Regions from separate parts of the Pseudorhizobium sp. NPDC055634 genome, predicted to be linked through region 1. Evidence: predicted binding sites of a transcription regulator. Region 1 holds the regulator's gene; the other holds the start of a gene.

Region 1 (14,424 bases):
GACCACGGTCCAGACGGACGGCTCCATGGGCTATCACACGATCATGGTCGCGCGGAAGGATTCCGGCATGACCAGGGTCGAGGACATCAAGGGCAAGAAGCTCGGCTTCGCAGATCCCGACTCGACCTCGGGCTACCTGATCCCGACCGTCACCCTGCCTGAAGCCCTCGGCGGCAAGCCCGTCAAGGAAGTCGTGGCCGAGACCGGCTTCGGCGGCGGCCACGAAAACCTCGTGCTGGAAGTCCTCAAGGGCACGTTCGATGCCGGCACCACCTTCGGCTCCGGCGTCGGCGAGTTCAAGGACGGCTACACGTCGGGCAACCTGCGCAAGATGGTCGACAAGGGCATCCTCAACATGGACGACCTCGTCGAGCTGTGGAAATCGCCGCTGATCCCGAACGGGCCGATCGTCGTCCGCTCCTCGATGAACGACGACATGAAGGCGAAGTTCAAGGAATTCATGCTGGCCCTGCCGAAGACCGACGCGGCCTGCTTCTCCGCCATCCAGGGCGGCGACTTCACCGGCTTCGCCGAAGTCGACGTCAACTTCTACAAGCCGATCATCGACGCCCGCAGGGCAACGATCGGCGGCTGATCGCCCCCCTGTCGAGGCCGCCGCGGAATGGTCGCGGCGGCCCTTTCTCGCAACAGCTGATCCGGGATGGCGCCATGCCGACTTCCGTCATGAAACCGACGCTCGGCGAAAGCGGCGCGCTCGTCGAACGTCACTGGCAGCAGCTCGCGCGCGAGCGGCGCTTCTACACGATCCTGTGCTCCGCACTCCTGCTGATGGTCGTCTCGGGCTCGCTCTGGTTCGCCAACGACAGCAATGCCGGCAAGTTCTTCGACAGGCTTCCCTATTTCTTCGACTTCGTCGGCCAGCTGATCCCGAGGGACGGCATGGAAGTGTGGCGGGCCCTGTTCGACCTGCCCTCCCCCTACGACGACGGCAGCCTGAAATACAATTATCCGGAGGGGCGGCTCTACCTGACGGAGAGCCTCTACCTGCCCGAATATGTCCACCAGATGCTGGTGACGCTCAACATCGCGGTCGCCGCGACGGGCATCGGACTGGTCTTCGGCTTCATCCTCTCCTTCCTCGCGGCGAAGAACATGACCCCCAGCCCCTGGATACGCGGGCCGGTCCGCCGGCTGATGGAACTGCTCCGGGCCTTTCCGGAAGTGGTGATCGCCGGCTTTTTCCTGGCCATCTTCTCGATCGGGCCGATCCCGGCGCTGATCGCCGTCTCGATCCACACGGTGGGGGCGCTCGGCAAGCTGTTCTTCGAGGTGATCGAGAATGCCGACATGAAGCCCGACGAGGGCCTGAAGGCGGTCGGGGCGAACTGGCTGGAACGATCCTGGTTCGGGATGGTGCCGCAGGTCATGCCGAACTTCATGAGCTATTTCCTGCTGCGCCTGGAGATCAACGTGCGGGCCTCCACGATCATCGGCGCCGTCGGCGGCGGCGGCATCGGCGAACTGCTGCGCCTCTCCATCGGGCAGGGCCACGAGGCCAAGACGCTGGCGATCGTCCTGCTGCTGCTTTTGACGATCGTCGCCGTGGACCAGTTTTCCGCATGGCTGCGCCGCAGGCTCGTCGGCGACCAGGCCTTCCACGCAATCTGAACGAGGGCTGGCATGACCATTCTCAACGCGGCCGAAATGGACGCCCTGGCGTCCCGCTACCCCGAACTCCTCCAGCGCTCCGCCTGGCAGCGGTATCGCGTCCCCATCATCGCCACGGCGGCCCTCGCCTACTTCGTCTTCGCGTGGTGGTTCTTCGCCGTTGGCAAGGTCGTCTCCTCCGCCAACTGGGGGCTCGCGGGCAACTACCTCGCCGACTGGGTCTCCTACGAAATCCGCCCCGACATCGACATCGCCCCGGACGGCGCGATGCGGATCACCTATCCGCGCTTCGACCCGATCGGCCCGAACCCCAATCCCGACTGGCTCGAGGCACGCCGCGAAACGGTGACGCGCAGGATCGAGGTCCCGGCGGTAACCGCACCGGCTGCCGCCCCGCAGCCGTCGTCGAGCTTCAGCTTCATGGCGCCCGCGCCCTCCCCCCGGCAGTTGTCGCTACCGGTCCCGGTCGCCGAGACCCGCACCGAGGAAGTCGTGACCGAGGCCCTGGTGCTGATGGGTCCTTCCCGTACGATCGACGTCAGGCCGGACCGGGTCGTCCTCACGCGCGGCGAGGAGACGGTGACGCTGCTTCTCGATCGCGACGCGGAGGACGTGATCGCCCACGAGCCCTTGCCGGAATGGGTCGAGCAGCGCTCGGCCGGCGGCCGGGTCACCGCCTATTTCGGCTTCTCCGGATGGGCCGACATCAGCGACGACCGGGTGCGCATCCGCAAGCGCTTCCTCGGCTGGGAGAACTTCCTCTTCGACACGAATTCCGCCTTCTTCGGGAAGTCGGCGGGCGAAGTCGCCGGGCTGATCTTCGGCGGCGAACGGATCGATCCCGCCCGCAGCAACCTGTCGCTCGCCTGGAACGACATCCTCTACAACCCGTCCTGGCAGCATCTCGACGTCTGGACCAAGCTCCTGCAGACGATCGTCATGGCCTTCATCGGCACGCTCTTCGCGATGATCGTGGCCTTCCCGCTCTCCTTCATCGCGGCGCGCAACATCGTCCACAACCGGCCGGTCAACCAGATCGCCAAGCGGCTGTTCGACTTCCTGCGCTCCGTCGACATGCTGATCTGGGCGCTGTTCTTCACCCGCGCCTTCGGCCCGGGGCCGCTCGCCGGCATATCCGCCATCTTCTTCACCGACACGGGGACGCTCGGCAAGCTCTATGCCGAGGCGCTGGAGAACATCGACGACCGGCAGCGGGAGGGCGTCCGCTCGGTCGGCGCGCCGCCGCTCGCGGTCCAGCGCTTCGGCGTGCTGCCGCAGGTCATGCCCGTCTTCGCCTCCCAGGCGCTCTACTTCTGGGAATCGAACACCCGCTCGGCCACCATCATCGGCGCAGTCGGCGCCGGCGGCATCGGCCTGAAGCTGTGGGAGGCGATGCGCACCAATTCCGACTGGGAGAACGTCGCCTACATGGTGCTCCTCATCCTCATCGTCGTCTTCCTCTTCGACGGGATCTCGAACGCCCTGCGTTCGCGGCTGATGGGTCGGGAGCGGTAGAGACCGGAAGCCGCCCAGGGCGACGCAGTCCAGAGCCGCGCAGGAGACGGTCGCGGCTCTTTCCTTTCCGTAGATCCCTTCCATAGATCCCCTACCCGCGGCCCTCCGCCGGCACGCCGAAACGGAAAAGGCAGCCGGCATGATGCCGACTGCCTTCCTTATTCCAGCCCGCACCGCGCGGTGAGCCGGCGCCTAGCTTTCCAGCGAATAGCCGGCGCCGCGGACCGTGCGGATGACATCCGGCATGTTGGAGAAGTTGAGGGCCTTGCGCAGGCGCCCGACATGGACGTCCACCGTGCGCTCGTCGACGTAGATGTCGTGGCCCCAGACACCGTCGAGCAATTGTGCGCGCGAATAGACGCGTCCCGGCGCCGACATCAGGAATTCCAGCAGGCGGAACTCCGTCGGCCCCAGCCGGACCTCGCGGCTCTTCCTGTGGACGCGGTGGGTTTCCCGGTCGAGCTCGATATCGCCGCAGCGCAGAACCGTCGACAGCACCTCGGGCTTGGCGCGGCGGAGCATGGCCCTGACGCGGGCCATCAGTTCGGGCGTCGAGAAGGGCTTCACGACATAGTCGTCGGCGCCCGTGGCGAGCCCGCGCACGCGTTCGCTCTCCTCGCCCCGCGCCGTCAGCATGATGATCGGCAGGCGCTCCGTCTCCCGCCGCTGGCGAAGGCGACGGCAGAGCTCGATGCCGGAGACACCGGGAAGCATCCAGTCGAGGATGAGGAGGTCCGGAACCCGCTCCTGGAGGCGCAGCTCGGCCTCGTCGCCCTTCACGATGGTCTCCACCTCGTAGCCTTCGGCCTCGAGATTGTAGCGAAGAAGCACGCTGAGGGCTTCCTCGTCCTCAACGACGGTAATCTTTGCGTGCATGGTCGGCCCCGCGATCCTACTCCTCGCCCAGCACGGTGCTGAGCGTGGTCGACCGGTCGTCCTTGGGGCGCTCACCCTCCGGCTGCGATCCGGTCGCCATGTAATAGATCGTCTCGGCGATGTTGGTCGCGTGGTCGCCGATCCGCTCGATATTCTTGGCGCAGAACAGCAGATGGGTGCAACTGGTTATGTTGCGCGGGTCCTCCATCATGTAGGTGAGGAGTTCGCGGAACAGCGAGGTGTACATTGCGTCGATTTCCTCGTCGCGCTCGCGGATCGCTTCGGCCTTCTCGGCCGAGCGGGTCACGTAGACGTCGAGGACTTCCTTGAGCTGCACCAGCGCGAGGTCGGAAAGATGCTCGATCCCGCGCGCCAGGTTGCGCGGGATGCCCGTTTCCTGGACCGCGATCACCCGCTTGGCCGTGTTCTTGCCGAGGTCGCCGACGCGCTCGAGGTCCGCTGCGATGCGCAGAGAGCCGATGATCTCGCGCAGGTCTGCCGCGACGGGCTGGCGCTTGGCGATCGTCAGGATCGCCTTCTCGCCGATCTCGCGCTCCGCATGGTCGAGCACCACGTCGTCCGAAATCACCTTCTGGGCCAGCGCCGCGTCGGAGTTGACGAGCGCGCGAACCGCATCGCTGCACATCTGTTCGGCGAGCCCGCCCATCTCGGAGATCCGGCGGGCCAGGTATTTCAGCTCCTCGTCGAAGGCCGACGTGATATGGGTTGATGGCATGATCCAGTTCCTCAGTGTCTTCGTATCGGGCGCCTGACCGCGGATCAGCCGAAGCGACCCATGATGTAGTCCTGCGTGCGCTGGTCGTTCGGGTTGGTGAACATCTTGTCCGTATCGTCCTCCTCCACGAGGTGGCCGAGATGGAACATCGCCGTGCGCTGCGAGACGCGGGCCGCCTGCTGCATCGAATGGGTGACGATGACGATCGAGTAGTTCGCCCGCAGTTCGTGGATCAGTTCCTCCACCCTTGCCGTGGCGATCGGGTCGAGCGCCGAACAGGGCTCGTCCATGAGGATGACTTCCGGCGAGACTGCGACCGCGCGGGCGATGCACAGGCGCTGCTGCTGGCCGCCCGAAAGCCCGGTTCCCGCCTCGTGCAGCCGGTCCTTCACCTCGTTCCAGAGACCCGCCTTTTGCAGGCTGCTCTCGACGATCTGGTCCAGTTCCGCCTTCGAGCGCGCCAGGCCGTGGATGCGCGGACCGTAGGCGACGTTCTCGTAGATGGACTTCGGGAACGGGTTGGGCTTCTGGAAGACCATGCCGACGCGGGCACGCAGTTCCACGACGTCGATGTCCGGGTCCTGGATATCCTGGCCATCCAGCGTGATCTTTCCTGTGACCCGGGCATTGGCGATCGTGTCGTTCATGCGGTTCAGGCAGCGCAGGAAGGTTGACTTGCCGCATCCGGACGGGCCGATCAGCGCGGTCACCGTGTTCTTGCGGACGCCGAGGTTGACATCGAACAGGGCCCGCTTGTCGCCGTAATAGACGGAGACGTCCTGCCCCACCATCTTGTAGTCGATTTCATTCATCTTCTTTACCAGGGCTTCTTCTGTGCCGGCTTCCGACAGGATGTTCATCTCGCTCTCTCCTTACCACCGACGCTCGAAGCGACGACGCAGAATGACGGCCACGAGGTTCATGACCAGAAGAAATACAAGCAGAACGATAATCGCACCCGATGCACGTTCCACAAAAGCAGGGTCTCCGCGCTGCGTCCAGTTGTAGACTTGAACCGGCAGGGCTGAGGCGGGATCGAAGAAGCCCTCGGGCGGCGCGGCGGGATATTCCCGCACGAAGGCGACCATGCCGATCAGGAGCAGCGGCGCCGTCTCTCCGAGTGCCTGGGCAAGGCCGATGATCGTGCCCGTCAGGATGCCGGGCATGGCAAGCGGCAGGACGTGGTGGAAGACCGATTGCATCTTCGAGGCGCCGACGCCGAGCGCGGCGTCGCGGATCGACGGCGGCACGGCCTTCAGGGCCGCCCTGGTCGCGATGATGATCGTCGGCAGCGTCATCAGCGTCAGGACCAGGCCGCCGACGATCGGCGCCGACTGCGGCAGTCCCATGAAGTTGATGAAGGCGGCGAGCCCGAGGATGCCGAAGACGATCGAGGGGACCGCCGCGAGATTGGCGATGTTCACCTCGATCAGGTCGGTGAAGCGGTTCTTGGGCGCGAACTCCTCCAGGTAGATCGAGGCCGCGACGCCGATCGGCAGCGAAAGGACGAGAACGATCAGCATCATGTAGGCCGAGCCCAGGATCGCCACACCGAGGCCGGCGGCCTCGGGACGCGTATCGGATGCGTCCGGAGCGGTGAAGAAGTCCCAATTGAACCGCGTCGTGAGGATGCCGGCCTCTTTCAGCTCATCGGCCAGTTCCAGCTGCTCGGGCGAGGTGTTGCGGTCGAGTGCCGCGCTCTCCATGGTCACCCGGCCCTTGTAATAGCCGTCGATCCGGCCGGAGGCGAGCATGTCGAACTTGACCGTCTCGCCGATGCGCGAGGGATCGGCGAGCACGTAGCGGCGCAGGATGGCCGGGGCCTCCTTGGAGATCAGGGCAACGGCCGCTTCGGCCTCCATCTTGCTCTTGAAGCCCTTCTCGCTCATCTCCTTGGCAAGCGACCCCTCGATCAGCGGAACGTAGCCGAAGGTGGTGACCTTGGCGATCTCGGCGGGGTCGCGGTTGCCCTGCTTGTCGAGAATGCCCGGGTCCAGGTAGATGTCCATGGTGATGTAAGTCTGCCGGAAGGACGACAGGCCGTTCGTCAGGATCGAGGCCAGCAGGCCGACGAGCGCCAGCACGCCGAGGATGACCGCCAGCAGGCCGAGGCGCCGGAAGCGGTTCTCGGCCGCCTTGCGGCGAAGCGTTCGCGCGCTGGCGGCGAGCTTGGGCTTGCCGGTTGTCAGGGCGATTGCGTCGGTCATTCGTACTGCTCCCGATATTTGCGCACGACATAGAGGGCAAGCACGTTGAGCCCGAGCGTGATCACGAAGAGGGTAAGGCCGAGGGCGAAGGCGACCAGCGTTTCGGGGCTTGCGAATTCCGTGTCGCCGGTCAGCTGGCTGACGATCTTGACGGTGACGGTCGTCATCGCCTCGAACGGATTGAGATCGAGCCTGGCCGCAGCACCTGCGCCGAGGACCACGATCATCGTCTCGCCGATCGCACGGCTGGCGGCGAGCAGGATGGCGCCGACGATGCCCGGCAGGGCCGCGGGCAGGATCACCTGCTTGATGGTCTCCGACTGCGTCGCGCCGAGCGCATAGGAGCCGTCGCGCATCGACTGGGGAACGGCATTGATGATGTCGTCCGAGAGCGAGCTCACGAACGGGATGATCATGACGCCCATGACGAGGCCGGCGGTGAGGACGGAGGAGGAGGAACTGCCGAGACCGAGCGGCTGGGCAATCCAGTCGCGAAGGAAGGGGCCGACCGTGATCAGCGCGAACAGGCCGTAGACGATGGTCGGGATGCCGGCGAGGATCTCGATCGCCGGCTTGGCGAAGCTGCGCAGCGTCGGGCTGGCGTAGTCGGCGAGATAGATCGCGATCATCAGCCCGATCGGCACGGCGACGAGAAGCGCCACCAGCGAAATATAGAGCGTGCCCCAGAGAAGAGGCAGGATGCCGAGCTCCGAACCGCCCTGGAACTTCGGGTTCCAGATCGTGGAGAAGAAGAATTCCGAGGCCGGGTACATCTTGAAGAAGTTGATGGTCTCGAAGACCAGCGAGAAGACGATGCCCGCCGTCGTCAGGACGGCGATCGTCGAGGAGCCGATCAGCAGGGCGAGAACGAAGTTTTCGCTGACATTGCGGGCCCGCATCCTGGGCTGGATACGCATCAGCGACCAGGCGCCCAGTCCAAGCGCGCAGCCCAGCACCACGACGGTCATGGCGATGTGGCTGTACTTGGCGCTCTGCCGGTAGCTGACGGCCGCCTCGAACACTTCGCGCGGCGCATCGCTGCCGAGCGCGACACCCACTTCGGCGAGGCGTCCCCGGATGTTGGAGGAGTCCACCTCGCCGTTGACAAGCGCTTCCTCGTTCAGGGCGTTGCGCTCCAGCACCGCATCGAGCCCGCCGGCGATCTGGCGCACATCCGCCATGACCAGGCTTCGCGCCTCGCCCTCGGGGATTGCGGCGTCCGGTATCATCCCGGTGACGCGGCTTTCGATTGCGATCGGCTGGATGAACAGCCACACCGCCAGGATGAGGAGAGCCGGCACCGCGACGAAAAGCGCGACCGTCTGGCCGTAATAGCCCGGGAGCGAGTGGAGGCGAACTCCACTGGCCGCTGACATGGTCAGGGCGCGGCGCCGGCCAAGGACATAGCCGATCGCCGCCAGCACCAGGACGACAAGGATAATGCTACCAACGTTCATCTAGCCCGGATCCTCGGTCGAATAAGACCGGCGGCGCATTCCTTGCGCCGCCGGAGGGTGCCGCCTTACTTCAGCGGCGCCATCGGGGTGCGGTTCTTAACCGCTTCCTGCGTCTTGGCAAGCTCCGGATCGGAGACGAGGCCGTACTGCGCCAGCGGACCGTTCGGGCCGGCGATGTCGTCCGACACGAAGAACTCCACATATTCCTGGAGGCCGGGGATGACGTCGAGGTGGGCGTTCTTCACGTAGAAGTAGAGCGGACGCGATACCGGGTAGTCGCCGGAAGCAATGCTCTCGACCGTCGGTTCGACGTCGTTCATGGTCGCGACGCGCAGCTTGTCGGTGTTGTTCTGGTAGAAGGACAGGCCGAATACGCCGATGCCGTTCTTGTTGGCGTCGATGCGGGCCAGCGTCTCGGTATAGTCGCCGTCGATATCGACCGAAACGCCGTCGGTGCGCAGCTGCATGCAGGCCTTGGCGGCATCTTCAGCGCCGGCAGCCTTGTGGGCTTCCTCGGTGCCGTTCTCCTTGCAGCCGTCGACGATGACCTTCTCGTCGAAGACTTCGCGGGTGCCGTGCTTGGTGCCGGGGATGAAGGCGAGGATCGGCTGCGCCGGCAGGTCCGGACGGATCTCGTTCCAGTTCCTGTAGGGGTTGTCGACCAGCTGGCCATCCTTGACGACCTTGGCGGCCAGCGCATTGTGCCAGTCACCCGGGGTGAACTTGTATTCCGGGCCGTTGATGTCGGAGGCGAAGACGATGCCGTCGTAGCCGATGCGGACTTCCTGGATTTCCTTCACGCCGTTCTGGGCGCAGAGGTCGATGTCCGACTGCTTGATGCGCGAGGAGGAGTTGGCGATGTCGATGGTGTTCTCGCCGACGCCTTCGCAGAGCTTCTTGCGGCCGGCGCCCGAGCCACCGGATTCGACGACCGGGGTGGGATGATCGAAGTTTTCGCCGAAGGCTTCGGCGACGATGGAGGCATAGGGCAGGACGGTCGAGGAACCGGAGATCTGGATCTGGTCGCGTGCCGCGGCCGCACCCGTGGTAGCCAGCATCAGGGCGACGACGGCGCAGCTTCCAAGGTACTTCTTCATGGATTTTCTCCCTAAGAATTCGGATTGACGCTTCGGCGTCGGCTTCCCTCTATAGGGGCGCCATTACAGTTTTGTGACAGTAACATGGCAGTTCGAAGCGGCACGCTCCGGGCCTTCCAGGAGCGTTCGGGCGGGTCTGCCCGGTGCATGTCGCTATGACAGGACTATCCCCGGAAACCGGCCTTTTTGCGTTGCTCCGGATGATCGTTTCCTCCCTGCCCTCCGATGGAACTTCGGGGGCGCTGGCGAATTTTCTCCGCTGACGAAGGAAGGAGAAAAAATGGCACAGGACAACGAAACCCCCGCCGTACGCTCGATCAGGAAAGAGCGGGCACGGCAACGCGCCGGCGATGACAAGAGCGGCCTGCAGGAGGGACTGGAGGCGACCTTTCCCGCATCCGACCCGGTGGCCGCAACGGACACGGTGATCGCCGGCCGCGCCGCCAGCGAACCGAAGTCGCTGCGGAGCGCGCAGCCGACCCGTTCCGAAGCGCGCAACGACGCCTTCCCCCTGGTCGACGAAGCCCTCGAGGCAACGCGCGAAAAGCCCGACCGGGACGAGACCCTGTTCGAACCGGGAGAAATGCACGCGCTGAAGGCCGAGGTCGCGCGACTGCGGGAAACCGTCACCTCGCTTGCATCGGGAACGACCCGCCTTGCGAGGGCACGCGCCCAGGACGCGCTCGAGGACATCGAGGTCCGCATCCGCGAGCGCCCCTGGCAGGCGGTCGGCATCGCCGCCTTCCTGGGCTTCGTCTTCGGATTGCGGAGATAGGCCGGCCCGGTCCTTCAGGCCGCTTAAGACATTCCGGCGTTTCCGCCCCCGGGCGGACGCCCCTCGCCGGCATGATCTTGCGGCGGCCTGACGGGCACGTGTCCGCCGGCACTCTCGTCCCGTCACGTCTCTCGATTATCGGCCCCGGAATCAGAAACGCCAGCTACGAGGTAGCTGGCGTTTCGATGATACGTCGCCCTTTCGGACTAACCGTAGAATATCTCGGAATGGCGGGATTCGAACCCACGACCCCTTGACCCCCAGTCAAGTGCGCTACCGGGCTGCGCTACATTCCGACACGCTCTCGCGAGCACGTTTTCCCTAGTCATTCGGCCGGACCGGTGCAAGCAAAAAAATCGCGGAGCCGGAATTGTCCCGCCCCTTCTCTCCGGTCTCAGCCGAAGGCCGGCGGGGCGGTGTCGAGGGTGCGGGCGAGGGAATAGTCGCGTCCGTAGGATTCGCGGAAGTGGCGGTCGCGCTCGTGGGCGAGGTCGTTGCGGGCAAGCAGGTGGTAGAACCCGTCGGGATAGGTGCCCGTGGCCGGCTGGGTGTCCGTCGACAGCGCCTGCGTGAAAATCTTCCAGATCATGTCGGTCCCTCCGTCTTGCGTCGTTGATAACGGCGCATCCCCCTCACCGGTTCCCGGGATCCTAGGAAGAGTTTGTTAACGAAGATTTACATCGGCGGCGGGGCGAACTGCCCGCCGCCGATCCTGATGCCTGCGGCGTCTTCCGGCCGCAGGCAAGGCCTTGGCCGCCCTCAGTAGGGCGAGTAGCACTGCCGGCGCGGGCCGTTATAGGGCTGGAACGTGTTGTCGTAGGCCCTGTAGGAACGGTAGCGGGCGTAGCACCACTGGACGTGCGCGTCGTTGCCGCCGCGATAGTAACGTCGCGGCTGCGATGCGAGAGCGCCACCGATGATCGCGCCGGCTGCGAGACCGCCGATGATGGCGCCGGCATTGCTGCCGCGATGGCGATGGTGCCGGTGGCCGTAATAACGGGGACCGTGGCGGCGCCAGTGGCGATCGCCACCCCAGTGGCGGTCACGGTGACGAACCTGCTGGACGTCGTTTACCGCTTCCACCTTAACGGCAGGGGCCGAGGGAAAGGCCTGGGCCGGCGTAATGCCGGACACGGCCGTGACCAGCGAAACCAGAATGACTGCAAGCTTTTTCATGTTTTCTCACCTTGATGTTCGTCCCTGCCTGGGAAAATGGTCCGGCAAATCGCCTGAACCAGAGGTGAACAAACAAGTTTTCGTGCGCGCAAGACGAGAAACCGCCGGGAGGCCCCGGGAGGCCCCGCGTGGTCAGCGCACCTGGTCGAGCAGGCGCTTGCATTCCAGGAGGTCGAAAAGCGCCTCCTGCAGGAGGGCGCGGTCTTCCTTGGCGATCCCCGCCTTGCCGACCGAGATCTCGGGCATGTCGCCCTCGCCCGCCGCGCCGAAGCCGAAGAAGCGGCCGCTCGGCTTTGCCTTCGGCCTGCCGACGAGCTGGTCCTCCTCGGAACCTCCGACCTTCGGCTCGACATGCTTGTCGCTGCCGGCCGCCATGAGGGCATCCATCGCGGCGAGGTCGCCGGAGGCGATCGCCGCGACGAACTTGTTGCCGTTGGTCTTCAGGAGCTTCTGGACGCCCTTGATCGTGTAGCCGTGGTCGTAGAGGAGGTGGCGGATACCCTTCAGGAGGTCGACGTCTTCCGGCCGGTAGTAGCGGCGTCCGCCGCCCCTCTTCATCGGCTTGATCTGCGGGAAGCGCGTCTCCCAGAAGCGCAGCACGTGCTGCGGCAGGTCGAGATCTTCGGCGACCTCGCTGATGGTGCGGAAAGCGTCCGGGCTCTTGTCCACCTCAATCTCCCACTGGCAAGCATGATGCTTCACGGTCCGCCCACCGGGGCGAGGAATGCCGGCAAGTCACGAATCGTCGTTATTTCAGCGCTCTATGCGCCAGAATTCAAGCACGTATGGAAGATTTGAACAGCTGAATGTATCAGGCGGCCGGAACGGGCGGCTTCTGCTTCAGCTTGCGCATGTTGTGGGCGCGCAGGATGCGCTGCTTGAGGACGTTGGAGGCCTTGAAGGTCATCACCCGGCGGGGCGAGATCGGAACCTCCTCCCCGGTCTTCGGATTGCGGCCGATGCGCTCGTTCTTGGAGCGGACCTGGAAGGTTGCGAACGAGGAAAGCTTCACCGTTTCGCCGCGGACGATGGCGTTGCAGATCTCGTCGATGATGGTTTCCACCAGCTCGGCGGATTCAGTTCGAGAAAGACCGACCTTACGGAAAACCGATTCAGCCAGATCTGCCCGTGTCACTGTTTTTCCGGCCATGATCCCCGCCCAGTCCACTATCGTCTGAAAGCGCTAAGAGAGTATTTTGGTTAAGCCGCAGGGTCAAGCACTACTGAAAAATCAGCAGCTTCGACCGATGTGCTGAAATGACACACGGCAGAAAGGGCGCTACCAGCGGAGCAGCACCGCTCCCCAGGTGAAACCGCCGCCCATGGCTTCGAGCATGACCAGGTCGCCCTTCTTGATGCGCCCGTCGTCGAGCGCGACGGAGAGCGCCAGCGGTATGGACGCAGCCGAGGTATTGCCGTGCAGGTCGACGGTCACCACGACCTTTTCCGGCGGGATGCCGAGCTTCTTTGCCGAGCCGTCGATGATGCGGCGGTTCGCCTGGTGCGGCACGAGCCAGTCCAGGTCCTCCGCGGTGGTGCCGGTCGCATCGAAGGCCGCCTCGATGACGTCGGTGATCATGCCCACGGCGTGCTTGAAGACCTCGCGGCCTTCCATCCGAAGATGGCCGACAGTGCCCGTCGTCGATGGGCCGCCATCCACATAGAGCTTTTCCTTGTGGCTTCCGTCGGAGCGCAGATGCGAGGTCAGGATGCCGCGGTCGGCGATCGTGCCCTCGCCTTCCGCCGCCTCGAGCACAAGCGCGCCGGCACCGTCGCCGAAGAGCACGCAGGTGGTGCGGTCCTTCCAGTCGAGGATGCGCGAAAAGGTTTCCGCGCCGATCACCAGGACGCGCTTCGCCATGCCGCCGCGGATATACATGTCCGCCGTCGCCATCGCATAGACGAAGCCCGAACAGACCGCCTGCATGTCGAAGGCGAAGCCGTGGGTCATGCCGAGACGGTTCTGGATGTTCACGGCGGTGGCCGGAAACGTGTTGTCCGGGGTTGAGGTCGCGACGACGATCAGGTCGATGTCGGCCGGGGTCAGGCCCGCCTTTTCAAGGGCAGCGCGTGCTGCCGCCTCGCCGAGCGAGGCCGTCGTCTCCCCCTCGCCCGCAATGTAGCGCTGGCGAATCCCGGTACGCTGGACAATCCATTCGTCGGAGGTCTCGACGACACCTTCCAGTTCGAGATTGGGGACCACGCGCTTGGGCAGTGCGGCACCGTAGCCGCGAACCACTGAACGGATCATGCTATTTTCATCCTGTCGTCAGGCTGCCTCGGGGCCAGCCGGCGGCTGGTGGCGGGCGTGATAGATTCTCAAGTCCTCGGCGATCTTCTCGGTCAGCCGGTTGCGGGCCATGTCGTAGCCGACGTCGATCGCCGCCGCGAACCCTTCGGCATCGGTGCCGCCGTGGCTCTTGATGACGATGCCGTTGAGGCCGAGGAAGACGCCGCCATTGACCTTGCGCGGGTCCATCTTCTCCCGCAGCAGGTCGAAGGCACTCTTCGCCAGCAGATATCCCATCTTGGCAAGGAACGTACGCGACATGGCGTCGCGCAAAAGCTGCGCGATCTGGCGGGCCGTTCCCTCGGCCGCCTTGAGCGCGATATTGCCGGTGAAGCCCTCGGTCACGACGACGTCCACGGTGCCCTTGCTGATGTCGTCACCCTCGACGAAGCCGTGATAGGCGATTGTCGCAAGGTTGGCATCGCGGATCAGCCGCCCTGCTTCCTTGACTTCCTCGAGGCCCTTGACCTCCTCGACGCCGACATTGAGGAGGCCGACGGTCGGACGGTCCGTCTCGAACAGGGCACGGGCCATGGCCCCGCCCATCAACGCGAAATCCATCAGCTGCTGGGCATCGGCACCGATCGTCGCACCGATGTCGAGAACGATGCTCTCGCCCTTCAGCGTCGGCCAGATGCCGGCGATCGCCGGACGCTCGACATGCGC
Region 2 (14,424 bases), on a different contig from region 1:
CTGGGGTACGAGGATCTGGCGTCCCCGCGCTGCCGGGCCGGTGCTGGCCGGCGTTATCGACAGCTCGAACGTGTCCTTGTCCGCCTTCGCGCCGCATCCGGCAAGGATGGCCACAAGCGGCAGTACGGCCCAGTGCTTCCGCCTGAAAGAGTTCAACCGGGTCATGCGAACTCCCCTCCTATCGACGCGTCCTGCCGTCATATTGCTTTACCGTTTCCCCGCCGAAGATGAGCCGCTGAGGGTCCTCGTCGAAATTGGTGATCGTCTGGTTCAGGTTGAGCACCGTGCGGCGCGTGTCGTCCACGAGAACCTGGATGTCCCGCAGCCCGGTGCTGGAGAACCGCTGGATGCTGTCGGCGATCGGCCCGACACGGGCGTTGATGTTGTCGGCAACCGTGCGGAAGGATGCGAGCGTCCGGCGCGCTTCGGCGAAGAGCGATTCGGAATCGTCGCTGGTCAGCAGCCCGTCCACCTTGACGAGGATGCCATCGACGCGGTTCGAGGCCTTGTTCAGCTTCTCCGCCATGTCGGTGAAATCGCCGATCGCGCGGTCGATATCAGCGCGACGGGCGGCAACATTGTCGACGATGCCGCGGGCCGACGAGATCGCGGTGCGCGCGTCCTCGCTGGCGGCGGTGATGTTGTTGACGGCCGTGCCGATGTTCTGCGTATTGATGGCGGTCAGGATTTCGTCGGCGCGCCGCAGGACCGACTGGGCCTCCGTGGCGGCGCGCTGGAAGTCCTGGGCACCGTCGCGGACGCTTTGGGCGATCTCGCCGAAGTTGTCGGAGGCGTCGGCTATGTTGCGGGTGGTCCGATCGGCATTGGAGACGATCTCGTTGATTTTCTCGGCGTTGACGGCGCGAACCAGTTCCTCGGCTGCCTCGAGCGTGGAATCCAGCCGCACGGATACGCGATTGAAGGTGCCGGAAAGCGCCGACATGCTCTTCAGGAACTCGTCGATCGCGCCGGAATTGTCGCTGAGCGAGGCCGTGAAGGTCTCGGCGTTCCGGATCGTCTGCGTCAGCGGTCCGCGCGCATCGGCGACGAAGCCCTGGATGTCGCCGATGGCGTCATTGGCGCGGTCGAGGATCTTGTCTGCGGTCGCCAGAAGGTTGGTCACGCTCGACTGGTCGGCGATGAGAACCGCCGGGCGGTCGGTCTCCAGCGCCTTCTGCAGGATGTTCTCCTCGCCCTTGTTGCCACCGGAAAGCTCGATATAGGCAGCGCCCGTCAGCCCCTGCACCTCGAGGACGGCCCGGGTCGAGGGGTAGACCGGTGCGTCGGCGCGCACTTCCGTCATTGCAAGCGAATATTCCGGGTCGTCCGTATCGATCGTCAGGTTGCGGACCGTGCCGACGGGGATGCCGTTGAAGCGCACCGGAGAACCCACCGACAAGCCGTTCGCGGAGCCCGGAATGCGGATCGCCAGTTCCGCCATAGGTCCGCCGCGGCCTGACTGCGCCATCCAGTAGACAAACCCGAAGGCGGCAGCGATCACCAGGAGGGTGAAGAATCCGACAATCGCGTAGTTGGCTTTGGTTTCCATGACCTCGGATCACTTCTCTTCTGGATGGGCGAGGGCCGGTTCCGGCCTCACGACCGAACGGGCACGCTTGCCGCGGAAGTAGGACTGAACCCACGGATCGTCGAATGCGAACATGTCCTCCAGCGTCCCTTCTACCAATACGCGTTTCTTTCCCAGGACTGCAATACGGTCACACACGGAAAAAAGGCTGTCGAGGTCGTGGGTTACCATGTAGACCGTGAGGCCTAGCGTATCGCGCAGGCGGGCGATCAGCATGTCGAAATCGGCCGCCCCGATCGGGTCCAGACCGGATGTCGGTTCGTCGAGGAACATGAGCTCCGGATCGAGCGCCAGCGCCCGCGCCAGGGCCGCCCGCTTGATCATGCCGCCGGAGAGTTCTGAAGGGTACTTGTCCGCCGCATCGGGGGCGAGCCCCACCATCTCGATCTTCAGATAGGCGAGCTCGTCCATCAGCGCCTGGGGCAGGTCCAGATATTCGCGCATCGGCAGCTGGATGTTTTCCTTCACCGTCAGCGACGAGAAGAGCGCCCCCTGCTGGAACAGCACACCGACGCGGGTGTCGAGCGCCATCCGCTCCAACTCCGTCGCGCGGTCGTAGTTCGTTCCGAGGATTTCGATCGTGCCCGAACGGCGCGGCAGGAGGCGCAGAACGGTGCGCATCAGCACGGACTTGCCCGTTCCGGACGCGCCGACGAAGCCGAGGATCTCGCCGCGATAGACGTCAAGATTGAGCTTGTCGAGGACGATGTTCGATCCGAAGCCGACGGTCACGTCGCGCACGGAAAGAACCACCTCCCGGTCCTTGGTTTCTGGTCGCCTCGCGTTCGTTTCCATCACCCGCCGCTCCTAGAAATCGATCGAGGAGTAGAAGATGGCGAAGAAGGCATCCATCATGATGACCGCGAAGATCGCCTTCACGACCGACGTCGTCACATGCTGGCCGAGAGATTCGGCGCTGCCGCCGACCTTCATCCCCTCGACCGCGGCGACGATCCCGATCGCCAGCGCCATGAACGGCGCCTTGATCATGCCCGACGCGACGGTGCTCGGCTCGATCGCCTCGTGGAGGCGCGACAGGAAGGTATCGAAGGTTATCCCCGAATAGGTCAGGCAGACGACCGCCGCCCCGTAGAGCGCCGCGAAGTTCGCGATGATCGTAAGCAGCGGCAGGACGATGGTCAGCGCGACGAGGCGCGGGAAGATCAGCACGCCCACGGGATTGAGGCCGATCACGGTCAGCGCGTCGATTTCCTCACGCATCCGCATCGAGCCGATTTCGGCGGTGATCGCGCTGCCGCTGCGGCCGGCAACCATGATGGCGGTCAGCAGCACGCCGACCTCGCGCAACTGCAGGATGCCGACGAGGTCGACCACGAAGATTTCTGCGCCGAAATACCGGAGCTGGAACGCACCCTGCTGGGCGATGATCGCGCCGATCAGGAAGGACATGAGGGCAATGATCGGAACGGCGCGGACGCCCATCTTGTCCATCTGGCTGACCACGGACGCGGGAGAAATGCCCCCGCCCCGGCCGAATTTCATCTGCGCCCCGCGCACGGCCGATCCGAGGATGTACATCGCCGCGACCATGTCGCCGGCAAGCTCGGTGACCACCCGGCCCACCGGGGTGAACACCTTCTCGAACAGCGTCTGGTTCGATACCTGCGGCGGCGGAACCGGTGCCTTTTCCGGCAGGACGGCGATCAGCTCGTCGATGCCGCCGTGATCGCCCGAAAGCGTCACCTCGCGTCCCTGCTCGTGCTTGGCGCTGATCAGCCGGCGAATCAGCCAGGCGCCGGCCGTGTCGATCGCCACGACGCCGGACACGTCGATGTCTACCTTGCCGCGGCCCTGTGCCTTCTCGAGCTTTTCGAGCGTGCCCAGAACTTCGGAAATGCCGTGGTTGCGCCAGTCGCCGCGAGCAACGAATCGCTCGCCATCGCCCCCGGGCATCGCTTCGGCCGCCATTTCGGCAACGCGGGTTTCGAGGGACTGGGACGGCACTGGCATCTTTCGTCACTTCGGCGCGGTAAAGCCGAAGACAGGTTGATCGGGCGAGACGAGCGGCAATATAACGTGGCCGTCTGGAAATACCACTTATGGGACGCTCAAAAGCATGCGCCGTAACCTTGAGGCAACAATCGAAGCCTTTCCGATCGCCGGCCTGTTCACCATCTCGCGCGGCTCGAAGACGCAGGCCGAGGTGATCACCTGCACGATCACGGCGAACGGCCGTTCCGGCCGCGGCGAATGCGTTCCCTACCGGCGCTACGGCGAAACCGTCGAGCAGGTCCTGGCCGATATCCTCGCCGTCCGGCAGGCGGTCGCGGACGGCGCCGACAGGGTCGAGATCCAGTCGCTGATGAGGCCCGGCGCGGCCCGCAACGCCGTCGATTGCGCGATCTGGGACCTCGAGGCCAAGCTGACGGGGATCACCGTCGCCGAGCGGCTCGGCCTGGTCGCAGAGCCGCTCACCACGGCCTTCACCCTGTCGCTTGGCGAACCGCAGGCGATGGCCGCGGCGGCCGCTGCAAATGCCCATCGACCCCTTCTCAAGGTCAAGCTCGGCACGGCCGACGACCGGTCGCGCATGCGCGCCGTGCGGGAAGCGGCGCCATCAAGCCGCATCATCGTCGATGCGAACGAGGGATGGACCGAGGAGAACCTGCCGGGGCATCTGCGGGTGGCGCGGGAGGCGCGAATCGATTTGATCGAACAACCCCTGCCGGCCGGAGCCGATCGGATGCTGGCCGATATCGAAAGGCTCGTGCCGATCTGCGCCGACGAGAGCGTCCACGGGACGGAGGATCTTGCCGGGCTTCGGGCACGCTACGACGCGGTCAACATCAAGCTCGACAAGTCCGGCGGGCTGACCGAAGCGCTGCGGATGAAGGCGGAGGCGAACCGGCTCGGTTTCCGGATCATGGTCGGCTGCATGGTCGGGACGTCGCTCGCCATGGCGCCGGCGGCTCTGCTCGCCCAGGACGTCGACTATGCCGACCTCGACGGCCCGCTGCTTCTCGCCCGCGACCGTGAGCCGGCCCTCACCTACGAGGGCTCGACGCTCTTTCCGCCGACCGGCGAAGTCTGGGGCTGAAGCCACGCCGCAAGCGCGAGCAGGAGCAGCCCGAGAAGTGCCGTGAGGGCCATGGCGGGAAAGCTTTCGACGCCGTAGCTTCTGTAAAGGGCGCCGGAGAGGAAGGTCGCCAGCGCGAGGAACCCTCCGTTATAGAAGAAATAGGTCCCCTGCATCGACGTTTCCTGCTCTTCGCGCACCGTCTCGACCAGCTTCTGCTGGATGCCGATATGCAGGAAGGTGAAGGTGAAGGCATGCGTCGACTGCAGCAGGAGATAGCCCCAGAAGCCTAGATCCATCGGGAAGATCATCCAGCGGACGATTGCGACGGCGCAGCCGAGGCGCATCATCGTCCAGGGCGACAGGTGCCGGGTGATGAAGGCTGCGGCGAAGAACACGGCAATCTCCGAGATCACCGCCATGCTCCAGAGAATGCCGATCTCCACGCCGTCGAAACCCATGTGCTGCCAGTGGATGGCGCCGAAGGCGTAGAACATGGCGTGACTTGCCTGGGCCACGCATGCGCCGATCATCAGCATGTGCAGGTCGAGCCGTCCGAGCGCGCCCCACCGCCAGGGACCGTGTCCCGCCGCCGGGGGCTGTCTCTTGCGGCCGATCCGGGGTGCTGCAAAGGCGGCGACCACCGTCATCGCGAAGGCGATCGCGGCGACGACCGGAAGGACCCCTCCACCCCAGATGCCGATAAGCTGCCCCATCAGCAGGCTCATCGCGACGAAGCCGACCGATCCCCAGACCCTGAGGGCACCGTACTGGAAGCCCCAGCGCCTCACGCCGCTGACGGCGATTGAATCGACAACCGGGACATAGGCGGCAAAGAAGGCCGCCTGAAGCGCGTAGACGATGAGCACCGGCCAGAACCCCGTCACGGCAAACAATGCCAACGCTGTCATGAGGGAAAGCATGCCCGACCAGACCAGCACCTTCGACCGCTCCTGCAGCCGGTCGGCGATCGCGCCGACGACCGGAGCCGCCAGGATGCGGACGATCATCGGAATGGCGAGGATCATGCCGATCTCGAACTCGCTGAACGTCAGTGTGTCGAGCCAGACCGGAAAATAGGGAAGGATGATGCCGTTGACGCCGATCGGCGCCGCGAAGGCGAGTGCGCAGCGCAGTTGGAAGTGCCGCGGTGGCGGTTCGGTCGCAGTGCCAGTGATCACGGGAGCAACAGGGAATCGGGTCAGGAAAGAAAACCCTAGCACGCGGTCGCGTTCGATCCTGTGGCAGAATGGCAATGCCCGTCCACAATGTGGCCCGGAATTTCAGCGACAGATCAGCGTCACGCCGCCTTCATGTCGTTGAGGATCTCGGCCGGCACGGGCGACGGGACCGGGATGTCCAGGCCGTGCCAGTGGATCATCTCCATCGTCCCGTCCCAATGCTCGGCGACGGCCGTGCAGCTTTCCACCCAGTCTCCGGTGTTGATGTAGCGGATGCCGTCGATGTCCTCCATCACGGCGTGATGGATATGGCCGCAGATCACACCGTCGACATCGTTGCGCCGGGCTTCCTCCGCCACCACCCGCTGGAACTCGCCGATGAAGTTCACCGCCTGCTTGACCTGCAGCTTGGCCCAGGCGGAAAAGGACCAGTAGGGCAGCCCGAGGCGGCGGCGGATCGCCGAAAGGCCGATATTGACGAAGATCGCCGCGTCATAGGCCCAGTCGCCGAGATAGGCGAGAAGCCGGGCGTTGCGGACGACCACGTCGAACTCGTCGCCGTGCAGGACGAGGTAGCGCTTGCCGTCGCCCGCCTCGTGGATGATCCGCTCGGCGACCTCGATCCCGCCGAAGTGGCTGCCGGGAAAGTCCCGCAGGAATTCGTCGTGATTGCCGGGGATATAGATGATCCGCGTGCCCTTGCGGGCCTTGCGGAGCAGCTTCTGCACCACGTCGTTGCACCCTTGCGGCCAGTGCCAGCTGCGCTTCAGGCGCCAGCCGTCGACGATGTCGCCGACGAGGACGATCGTGGCGGCCTCGTGGAGGCGCAGGAAATCAAGCAGCAGGTCGGTCCGGGCCGCCTTGGACCCGAGGTGGACATCGGAGAGGAAGATGGTGCGGAAATGCCGTGCGTTCGCCATCGCGCTCGTAGTTCCCTGTCATTGCGTTCCCGGGCTCGCTCCTCAAAACCAGACTCGTGTTTCAGGAACATGACACTGCCGGGCGGGGGCCCTCACCGCGGGCTCGCCACTCCTGGCCGGCTGGCGGAATTTACTGCTGTTCCCGCGCAACGATTGCTGTAAGGAATGCCCGACAATCGATTGGACTAAAGACGAATCCCGGAGGCGCATGACATGCAGGACAAGGACAAGGTGAGTGGAACGAGCAAGTCGGGCGATCTCGACGAACAGGCGCTTTTCTTCCACCGTTATCCGCGTCCCGGCAAGCTCGAGATCCAGCCGACGAAGCCGCTCGGGAACCAGCGCGACCTGGCGCTCGCCTATTCTCCGGGCGTCGCCGCCCCCTGCCTTGCGATCCGCGACGATCCGGATACCGCGGCCGACTATACCGCCCGGGCCAATCTCGTCGCCGTCATCTCGAACGGCACGGCGGTGCTGGGCCTCGGCAATATCGGTCCCCTCGCCTCCAAGCCCGTCATGGAGGGCAAGGCCGTCCTCTTCAAGAAGTTCGCCGGCATCGACGTCTTCGACATCGAGGTCGACGCCAACGACATCGGGACGATGGTCTCGACCATCTCGGCGCTCGAACCCACTTTCGGCGGCATCAACCTGGAGGACATCAAGTCGCCCGAGTGCTTCGAGGTGGAGCGGCAGCTCCGCGAGAAGATGAACATACCGGTCTTCCACGACGACCAGCACGGAACCGCGATCATCGTCGCGGCGGGCGTCCTGAACGGGCTCGAGCTTGCCGGCAAGAACATCGCCGACGTCAAGATCGTCGCCTCCGGCGCAGGGGCAGCCGCGCTTGCCTGCCTCAACCTTCTCGTCCTCCTCGGCGCCCGCAAGGAAAACATCTGGGTCCACGACATCGAGGGTCTCGTCTATCTCGGCCGCGAGACGCTGATGGACCAGTGGAAGGCCGTCTATTGCCAGGACAGCGAGAAGCGCAGCCTGCACGAGAGCATCGAAGGCGCGGACGTCTTCCTCGGCCTCTCCGCCGCCGGAGTATTGAAGCCCGAACTGCTGGCGAAGATGGCGGACAAGCCGCTGATCATGGCGCTTGCCAATCCGACACCGGAGATCATGCCGCAGCTGGCGCGCGAAGCGCGGCCGGACGCGATGATCTGCACCGGACGCTCGGATTTCCCCAACCAGGTCAACAACGTCATCTGCTTCCCCTATATCTTCAGGGGCGCACTCGACTGCGGCGCGCGCACCATCAACGAAGAGATGAAGATGGCCGCCGTGAAGGCCATCGCGGCACTCGCCCGCGAGGAGGTCTCCGACGTGGCGGCGCGCGCCTATAGCGGCGAGACCCCGGTTTTCGGCCCCGATTACCTGATCCCCTCGCCTTTCGATCCGCGACTCATCCTCCGCATCGCGCCCGCCGTGGCGAAGGCTGCCGCGGAGACCGGTGTGGCGACGCGGCCGATCCAGGATTTCGACGCCTATCTCGACCAGTTGAACCGCTTCGTCTGGCGCTCCGGCTTCGTCATGAAGCCGATCTTCAGCGCCGCCAAGAATGCCGAGAAGAACCGGGTCATCTTCGCCGAGGGGGAGGACGAGCGCGTGCTGCGCGCCGCCCAGGTCCTGCTGGAAGACCGCACCGCGCGACCGATCCTGGTCGGCCGTCCGCCGGTGATCGAGGCCCGGCTGAAGCGCTTCGGCATTCGCATCCGCCCGGATGTCGATTTCGAGGTGGTCAACCCGGAGGACGATCCCCGCTACCGCGACTATGTCGATGCCTACGTCTCGCTCGTCGGCCGCGCCGGCGTCAATCCGGAGGCGGCCCGCACGATCGTGCGCACCAACAACACGGTGATCGGCGCCCTTGCCGTTCGCCGCGGCGATGCCGACGCGCTCATCTGCGGCGTTGAGGGCCGCTTCGACAAGCACCTGCGCGATGTCGACCAGATCATCGGCAAGCGCCCGGGCGTGCGCGCCTTCGCCGGCATGAGCCTGCTGATCTCCCAGCGCGGCGCGATCTTCTTCACCGACACATTCGTCACCTACAACCCGTCTGCGGCGGAGATCGCCGAGATGACCATGCTGGCGGCGCAGGAAATCCGCCGGTTCGGCATCGCGCCGAAGGCGGCGCTCGTCAGCCATTCCAACTTCGGATCCCGCCATTCCGAAAGTGCCGCCAAGATGCGCGAGGCGCTGGCGCTCCTGCGCCAGCAGGCGCCCGACCTGGAGGTCGACGGCGAGATGCAGGGCGGCTCGGCGCTTTCGGAACCGCTGCGCAAGCGCGCCATGCCCGACAGCACCCTGACCGGCGAAGCCAACCTCCTCGTCTTCCCGAACCTCGACGCCGCCAACATATCGCTCGGCATCGTGCGGACGATGATGGACGCGCTGCATGTCGGTCCCATTCTCCTCGGCGCGGCCCTTCCCGCCCACATCCTGTCGACCTCGGTGACGTCGCGCGGGGTCGTCAACATGGCGGCGCTCGCGGTGGTCGAGGCCTCGCAGGGCTGAACGCCGTCCTGTTATGACAATCTCAACCGGCGGCACCGATCATCGCCGGGAGAGATTTCACCACCGGAGGGAGCGTGTTTCCTCGTCTTGCCATGATCGCGTCCCTTGCGCTGGTGCCGCTGGTGGCGGCGGCCGAAACTCCGGACATCTGCCGGACGCTGCAGAGGCACCTCGCGACCCTGCCGCAGGTGATCGGAAGCACGTCCGAGGTGCGCCGGCATGCCGAGGCGCTGCGCGACCTGGACGCCGAGATCCGGCAGCTGCGGACCGAAATGCGCCGGGCGCGGTGCGGCCGCAGCATTGTCACGCTCGGGCGCCAGGACGACATCTGCACTGACCTTTCAGGCGCCTTGAAGGAGGCGGAAGCGATGCGGGACGCCGTCGCCGCCCAGCGCTCCGCCGCCCGGCAGATCCTGCGCCCGAGCCCGGAGCGCAGCGCCGTTCTCGGTGCGCTGCAGGCGAACGGCTGTCATGCGGACGAATCCTCCGACCGCGCTCCTGTCCCGGTTCCCGTTGCCGCCGATCCTGCCCCCGCCACCGAGAACCGGGGCTCCGCCAAGCCGCATTCCAGCATCACGCGCCTCTCGCCTGATGCGGAACGGGGACGACCGACGGGGATCGAGCCTCTGCCTCTGGCCCCGCCTGAGAGACCCTATGATCCGTCGAGGCAGGTTCGTTCGGTCGGCCCGGCCTTTCTACCCGACGAGACCGGCATCGACCTTGCCAATCCGGCGGAGAGCGGAGCCCGGCCGGTACCGTGAGCGGGACGGTTCAGGCGGAGGCGCTTGCCGGAAAATAGCGGACATAGGCGAATGCCCTGCCGTCCGGCGCCCAGTTGGGCGAGTTCATCGTCCCCTGCCCGCCGAAGAGTTCGAACAGCGTCTCCACGTTGCGTCCATCCGGATCCATCATCCGGATCCGCACCGGCTGGTCGCGCGGATGGTCGAAGACCTCCGGTTCGTAGGAGAGAAAGATCACCTTGTCCCCGGTCGGTGACGGATGCGGAAACCAGTCCCCGTGCCCGGTTTCGACCACCCGCTCGGCCGTTCCTCCCGCAGCCGGCACCCGCCAGATCTGCATCAGGCCGCTGCGGCTGGAATTGAAGTAGATCCAGCGTCCGTCGGGCGAATAGTCGGGCCCGTCATTGCGGCCTTCGCCGAAGGTCAGCCGGTTCTCGTCGCCGCCGTCCACGTCGATCGTATAGATGTCGAAGAGATCGTCCCGGATGCCGCAATAGGCGAATTGCCGCCCGTCCGGCGACCAGCCGTGCCAGTAGGACGGCAGGTTCCTCGTCACGAGCCGGGGTTCGCCGCCGGTCGCCGGCAGTACGTAGATGGCCGACTTTGAGAACTCCGCCTTGTCGGAAATCGCGATCAGCGATCCGTCCGGGGAAATGCCGTGATCGTTGTTGCATTGCCTCGCAAAGCCGGTGTCCAGCGGTTCCGGCCCCGTGCCGCCGTCGACCGCCAGTCTGTACATCAGCCCGTCACTGTTGAGCAGGAGGTAGCGCCCGCAGGGAGACCAGTTGGGCGCCTCGAAGAGCGTCTCCGTCTGCCAGACGACCCTGTGCTGTCGCGCGGCAAGGTCGAATATCTCGACGGAGCTGCGCATCCCCTAGCGATCGCGGAAACGGTTGGTGATCGGGTAGCGCCGGTCCCGGCCGAAGTTCTTCTTCGTGATCTTCACGCCCGGCGCCGACTGCCGCCGCTTGTATTCCGCGAGGTAGAGGAGATGCTCGATGCGGTGGACGGTGGCAACGTCATGGCCGCGCGCGACGATCTCCTCGACCGACATTTCCTGTTCGACCAGGCATTCCAGGATATCGTCGAGCACCGGATAGGGCGGCAGCGAATCCTGGTCGGTCTGGTTCGGCCGCAGTTCCGCGGACGGCGCCTTGGCGATGATGTTCTGCGGAATGACGATGCCCGTCGGCCCCAGCACGTTTGGCGGCACATTGCGATTGCGCCAGTCGGCAATCGCATAGACCTGCATCTTGTAGAGGTCCTTGATCGGGTTGAAGCCGCCGTTCATGTCGCCGTAGAGCGTCGCATAGCCCACCGACATTTCCGACTTGTTGCCGGTGGTGACCACCATGGAGCCGAACTTGTTGGAGATCGCCATGAGGATCGTCCCGCGCGTGCGGCTCTGGAGGTTCTCCTCGGTGATCCCCTCGTCCGTCCCCTCGAAAAGCTCCGAGAGCGACGACAGGAAACCCTCGACCGGCTCGGCGATGGAGACGATGTCGTAGCGCGTTCCGAGCGCCTTGGCGCAATCGGCCGCATCCTTGAGCGATTCCTCCGACGTGTAGCGATAGGGCAGCATTACCGTGCGCACCCGCTCCTCGCCCAGCGCATCCACGGCGATCGCGGCGCAGACGGCCGAATCGATGCCGCCCGAGAGGCCGAGGACGACCGACTTAAAGCCGTTCTTGTTGACGTAGTCGCGGAAGCCGAGGACGCAGGCCCGGTAATCGGCTTCCTCCTTCTCCGGCAGGCGTGCCATCGGCCCGTTGGCGCAGCGCCAGCCGTCCGGCGTCTTGCGCCAGTCGGTGACGGTGACGGCCGGTTCGAACTGGCTCATCTGGAAGGCGAGCGTCCTGTCGGCATTGAAGGCGAAGCTTGCGCCGTCGAAGACGAGTTCGTCCTGCCCGCCCAGCTGGTTGGCATAGATCAGCGGCAGGCCTGTCTCGATCACCTGCCTGAGGACCACCTGGTGGCGGACGTCCACCTTGCCGCGATAATAGGGAGAACCGTTCGGCGACAGCAGGATTTCCGCGCCGCTTTCGGCGAGCGTCTCGCAGACGCCGAGGTCGCCCCAGATGTCCTCGCAGATCGGAATGCCGAGGCGCACGCCGCGGAAATTCACCGGCCCCGGCATCTCGCCGGCGACGAAGACCCGCTTCTCGTCGAATTCCCCGTAATTGGGCAGGTCCACCTTGTCCCGGATGGCGAGGATTTTCCCCTCATCCAGCACGGCGATGGAATTGTGGCGGCCGGTGTCGCCCTGCTGCGGAAAGCCGATGACGACGCCCGGCCCGCCGTCGGCGGTATCGCCGGCCAGCGCCTCGACCGCCTGAAGGCAGGCTTTCAGGAAGGACGGCTTCAGGACCAGGTCTTCCGGCGGATAAGCGGAGATGAAGAGTTCGGTGAAGACCACCAGGTCTGCACCGGCACCGGCGGCTTCGGACCTTGCCTCGCGGGCTCTTGCGAGGTTCTGGACGACGTCTCCCACGGTCGGGTTGATCTGGGCGATGGCGATACGCAGCGTGCGGGCTTCGGAGTTGTTTTCCTGGGTCATGTCTCTGGTCTACCGCAGCCTCGGGAACGGAGCAACGCCGGGCTTCTTGAGACCGCGCCGGCCCGATGGAAACTTTTCCTGCCCCGACCGGTTCACCTCACGTTCATGACAGTTATGTGACGGCTCCACGACATCTGAAATGCATGGAGTACGACATTGGCAAAGGCCGCCGAGCAAGAATTACTTTTGGACAGCAATGCGGCACGCCTCCCTTCCGCCATCCATCATCTCACCGTCATTTCAACGCTTCTTGCCGTCGCCGCCGCTCTGGTGGCCGCGGTGGAGGCGCTCTCCGGCCGGCCCTACGAGACCATACCCTCCTTCCTCACGTCGCTGCCGGGGATGACGACGATTGCCGTGATCTTCGTGGTCGCGTTCGGCTGCGACGTCCTGATGGGGCGGGCATTCCGGTCGCTGCTGGTGATCGCCCCCGTCGCGCTGATCCTCGCCTTCATCTCCGGCGAGAAGCAGCAGTATCTTTCCGACCCGCTCTATCCGTCGGACCTTCTCTTCGCCCGCCAGATCAAGGAACTGCTGCCGGTCATGGTGAGCGCCCAGCCGCTGATGGCGGCAGCCCTCTGTGGCGCCGCGCTGGTGATGGCAGGCATCCTTGCCTATTGCGCCCTCTTTGCCTGGAACCGGTTCCCGCTGCTTTCTTCCCGCGCACGGATCTTCCGCCTGGTCGTCTCGCTCCCCTTCCTCGTCGGCTTCACGCCGATGATGAAGTACACGGACTATTCCTGGCTGCGCGACCGGCTCTCGATCACGCCGATGATGTGGGACCAGGCGGCGAACTACAGCCATAACGGCTTCCTGATCGCCTTCGCCTTCAATCTTCCCATGTCCCACGTCTCGCCGCCCGCGGGCTACGGCGTCGATGCGGTCGATGCGATCGCGCTCGACCCTTCCGCCTTTGCGGTTTCGACCAAGCCGCCGCCGGACGTGATCGTCATCATGAGCGAATCGCTCTGGGACCCGACGCGGCTTCCGGGCGTCGATTTTTCGACCGATCCCATGCCGACGCTGCGCGCCAACCAGGCGGGCAACATCTTCTCGCCGGAGTTTGGGGGAATGACGGCCAATGTCGAGTTCGAGGCGCTGACCGGCTTCTCCAATGCCTTCCTCCCCTATGGCAGCATTCCCTACCAGCAATATGTCCGCCGCCCGCTTCCCTCGCTCGCCTCCTTCTTCAGGCAGAAGGGCTATTCGTCGGTCGCCGTCCACCCATTCGAGGGATGGTTCTGGAACCGCAGCAACGTCTACCAGCACCTCGGTTTCGACCGCTTCCTGGCGCAGGCGGAACTGCCGGAGCTCGAAAAGCGCGGGATGTTCGCCTCCGACACCGCGCTCATGGACCAGATAATCCAGATCGGCGAAGAGACTGAGCAACCCCTTTTTCTGTTCGCCGTCACCCTCCAGGGACACGGACCCTACGAGGCGACGCGATACGAGACCCGCGAGGTCGGGCTTCGGAGCACCCTGTCGGAGACTGCGACGCAGCAGGTGGAGACCTATGCGGAAGGGGTGCGGGAAGCCGACACCAGCCTCGCCAGGCTGATGGACTGGGCAAGCGGGCGCCGTCGGGAGACGATCATCGTGCTGTTCGGTGACCACCTGCCGCCGCTCGGCAAGGCTTTCGTCGAAAGCGGCTACATGCCGGACGCCGTCGCGAGCCGCCGCGCGCCGCTTCAGACCATGCGCGCCGAACACGAGACGCCTCTCGTCATCTGGTCCTCGAAGACGGGCGCGAAGACGGACGTCGGAACGATCAGCCCCGCCCTTCTGCCCCATCAGGTCGTGACGTCGGCGGGCTTCAGCGATCCCTTCTACACCGGCTTTCTCGGCGAGGTCGCGAGCCGCTATTCCGTCATCGACCGCTACATG

The links. The regulator PhoB, encoded in region 1, activates phosphate uptake and scavenging genes when phosphate is short. The targets are predictions, from matches to a motif close to TGTCATNNANCTGTCAT.
Region 2: ACWGPT_RS18885 (UDP-2,3-diacylglucosamine diphosphatase) is a predicted target of PhoB. The motif match lies at 6,785-6,801, and genes of this name have one in related genera.

The regions. Positions count from the first base shown of each region.
Region 1 is NZ_JBSHHW010000004.1:107,484-121,907, reverse strand. It holds gene phnD (phosphonate ABC transporter substrate-binding protein) at 1-595, shown strand, start outside; gene phnE (phosphonate ABC transporter, permease protein PhnE) at 670-1,629, shown strand; gene phnE (phosphonate ABC transporter, permease protein PhnE) at 1,642-3,144, shown strand; gene phoB (phosphate regulon transcriptional regulator PhoB) at 3,337-4,020, opposite strand; gene phoU (phosphate signaling complex protein PhoU) at 4,037-4,756, opposite strand; gene pstB (phosphate ABC transporter ATP-binding protein PstB) at 4,801-5,616, opposite strand; gene pstA (phosphate ABC transporter permease PstA) at 5,629-6,963, opposite strand; gene pstC (phosphate ABC transporter permease subunit PstC) at 6,960-8,420, opposite strand; gene ACWGPT_RS07915 (substrate-binding domain-containing protein) at 8,486-9,517, opposite strand; gene ACWGPT_RS07910 (DUF883 family protein) at 9,798-10,292, shown strand; tRNA gene ACWGPT_RS07905 (tRNA-Pro) at 10,515-10,588, opposite strand; gene ACWGPT_RS07900 (hypothetical protein) at 10,687-10,881, opposite strand; gene ACWGPT_RS07895 (BA14K family protein) at 11,052-11,468, opposite strand; gene ACWGPT_RS07890 (MerR family transcriptional regulator) at 11,601-12,137, opposite strand; gene ACWGPT_RS07885 (integration host factor subunit alpha) at 12,280-12,618, opposite strand; gene ACWGPT_RS07880 (beta-ketoacyl-ACP synthase III) at 12,748-13,719, opposite strand; gene plsX (phosphate acyltransferase PlsX) at 13,738-14,424, opposite strand, start outside.
Region 2 is NZ_JBSHHW010000013.1:110,520-124,943, reverse strand. It holds gene ACWGPT_RS18915 (ABC-type transport auxiliary lipoprotein family protein) at 1-165, opposite strand, end outside; gene ACWGPT_RS18910 (MlaD family protein) at 179-1,549, opposite strand; gene ACWGPT_RS18905 (ABC transporter ATP-binding protein) at 1,559-2,383, opposite strand; gene ACWGPT_RS18900 (MlaE family lipid ABC transporter permease subunit) at 2,396-3,517, opposite strand; gene dgcA (N-acetyl-D-Glu racemase DgcA) at 3,666-4,646, shown strand; gene ACWGPT_RS18890 (MFS transporter) at 4,598-5,806, opposite strand; gene ACWGPT_RS18885 (UDP-2,3-diacylglucosamine diphosphatase) at 5,926-6,726, opposite strand; gene ACWGPT_RS18880 (NADP-dependent malic enzyme) at 6,940-9,243, shown strand; gene ACWGPT_RS18875 (hypothetical protein) at 9,318-10,004, shown strand; gene ACWGPT_RS18870 (TolB family protein) at 10,015-10,854, opposite strand; gene ACWGPT_RS18865 (NAD+ synthase) at 10,858-12,540, opposite strand; gene ACWGPT_RS18860 (LTA synthase family protein) at 12,727-14,424, shown strand, end outside.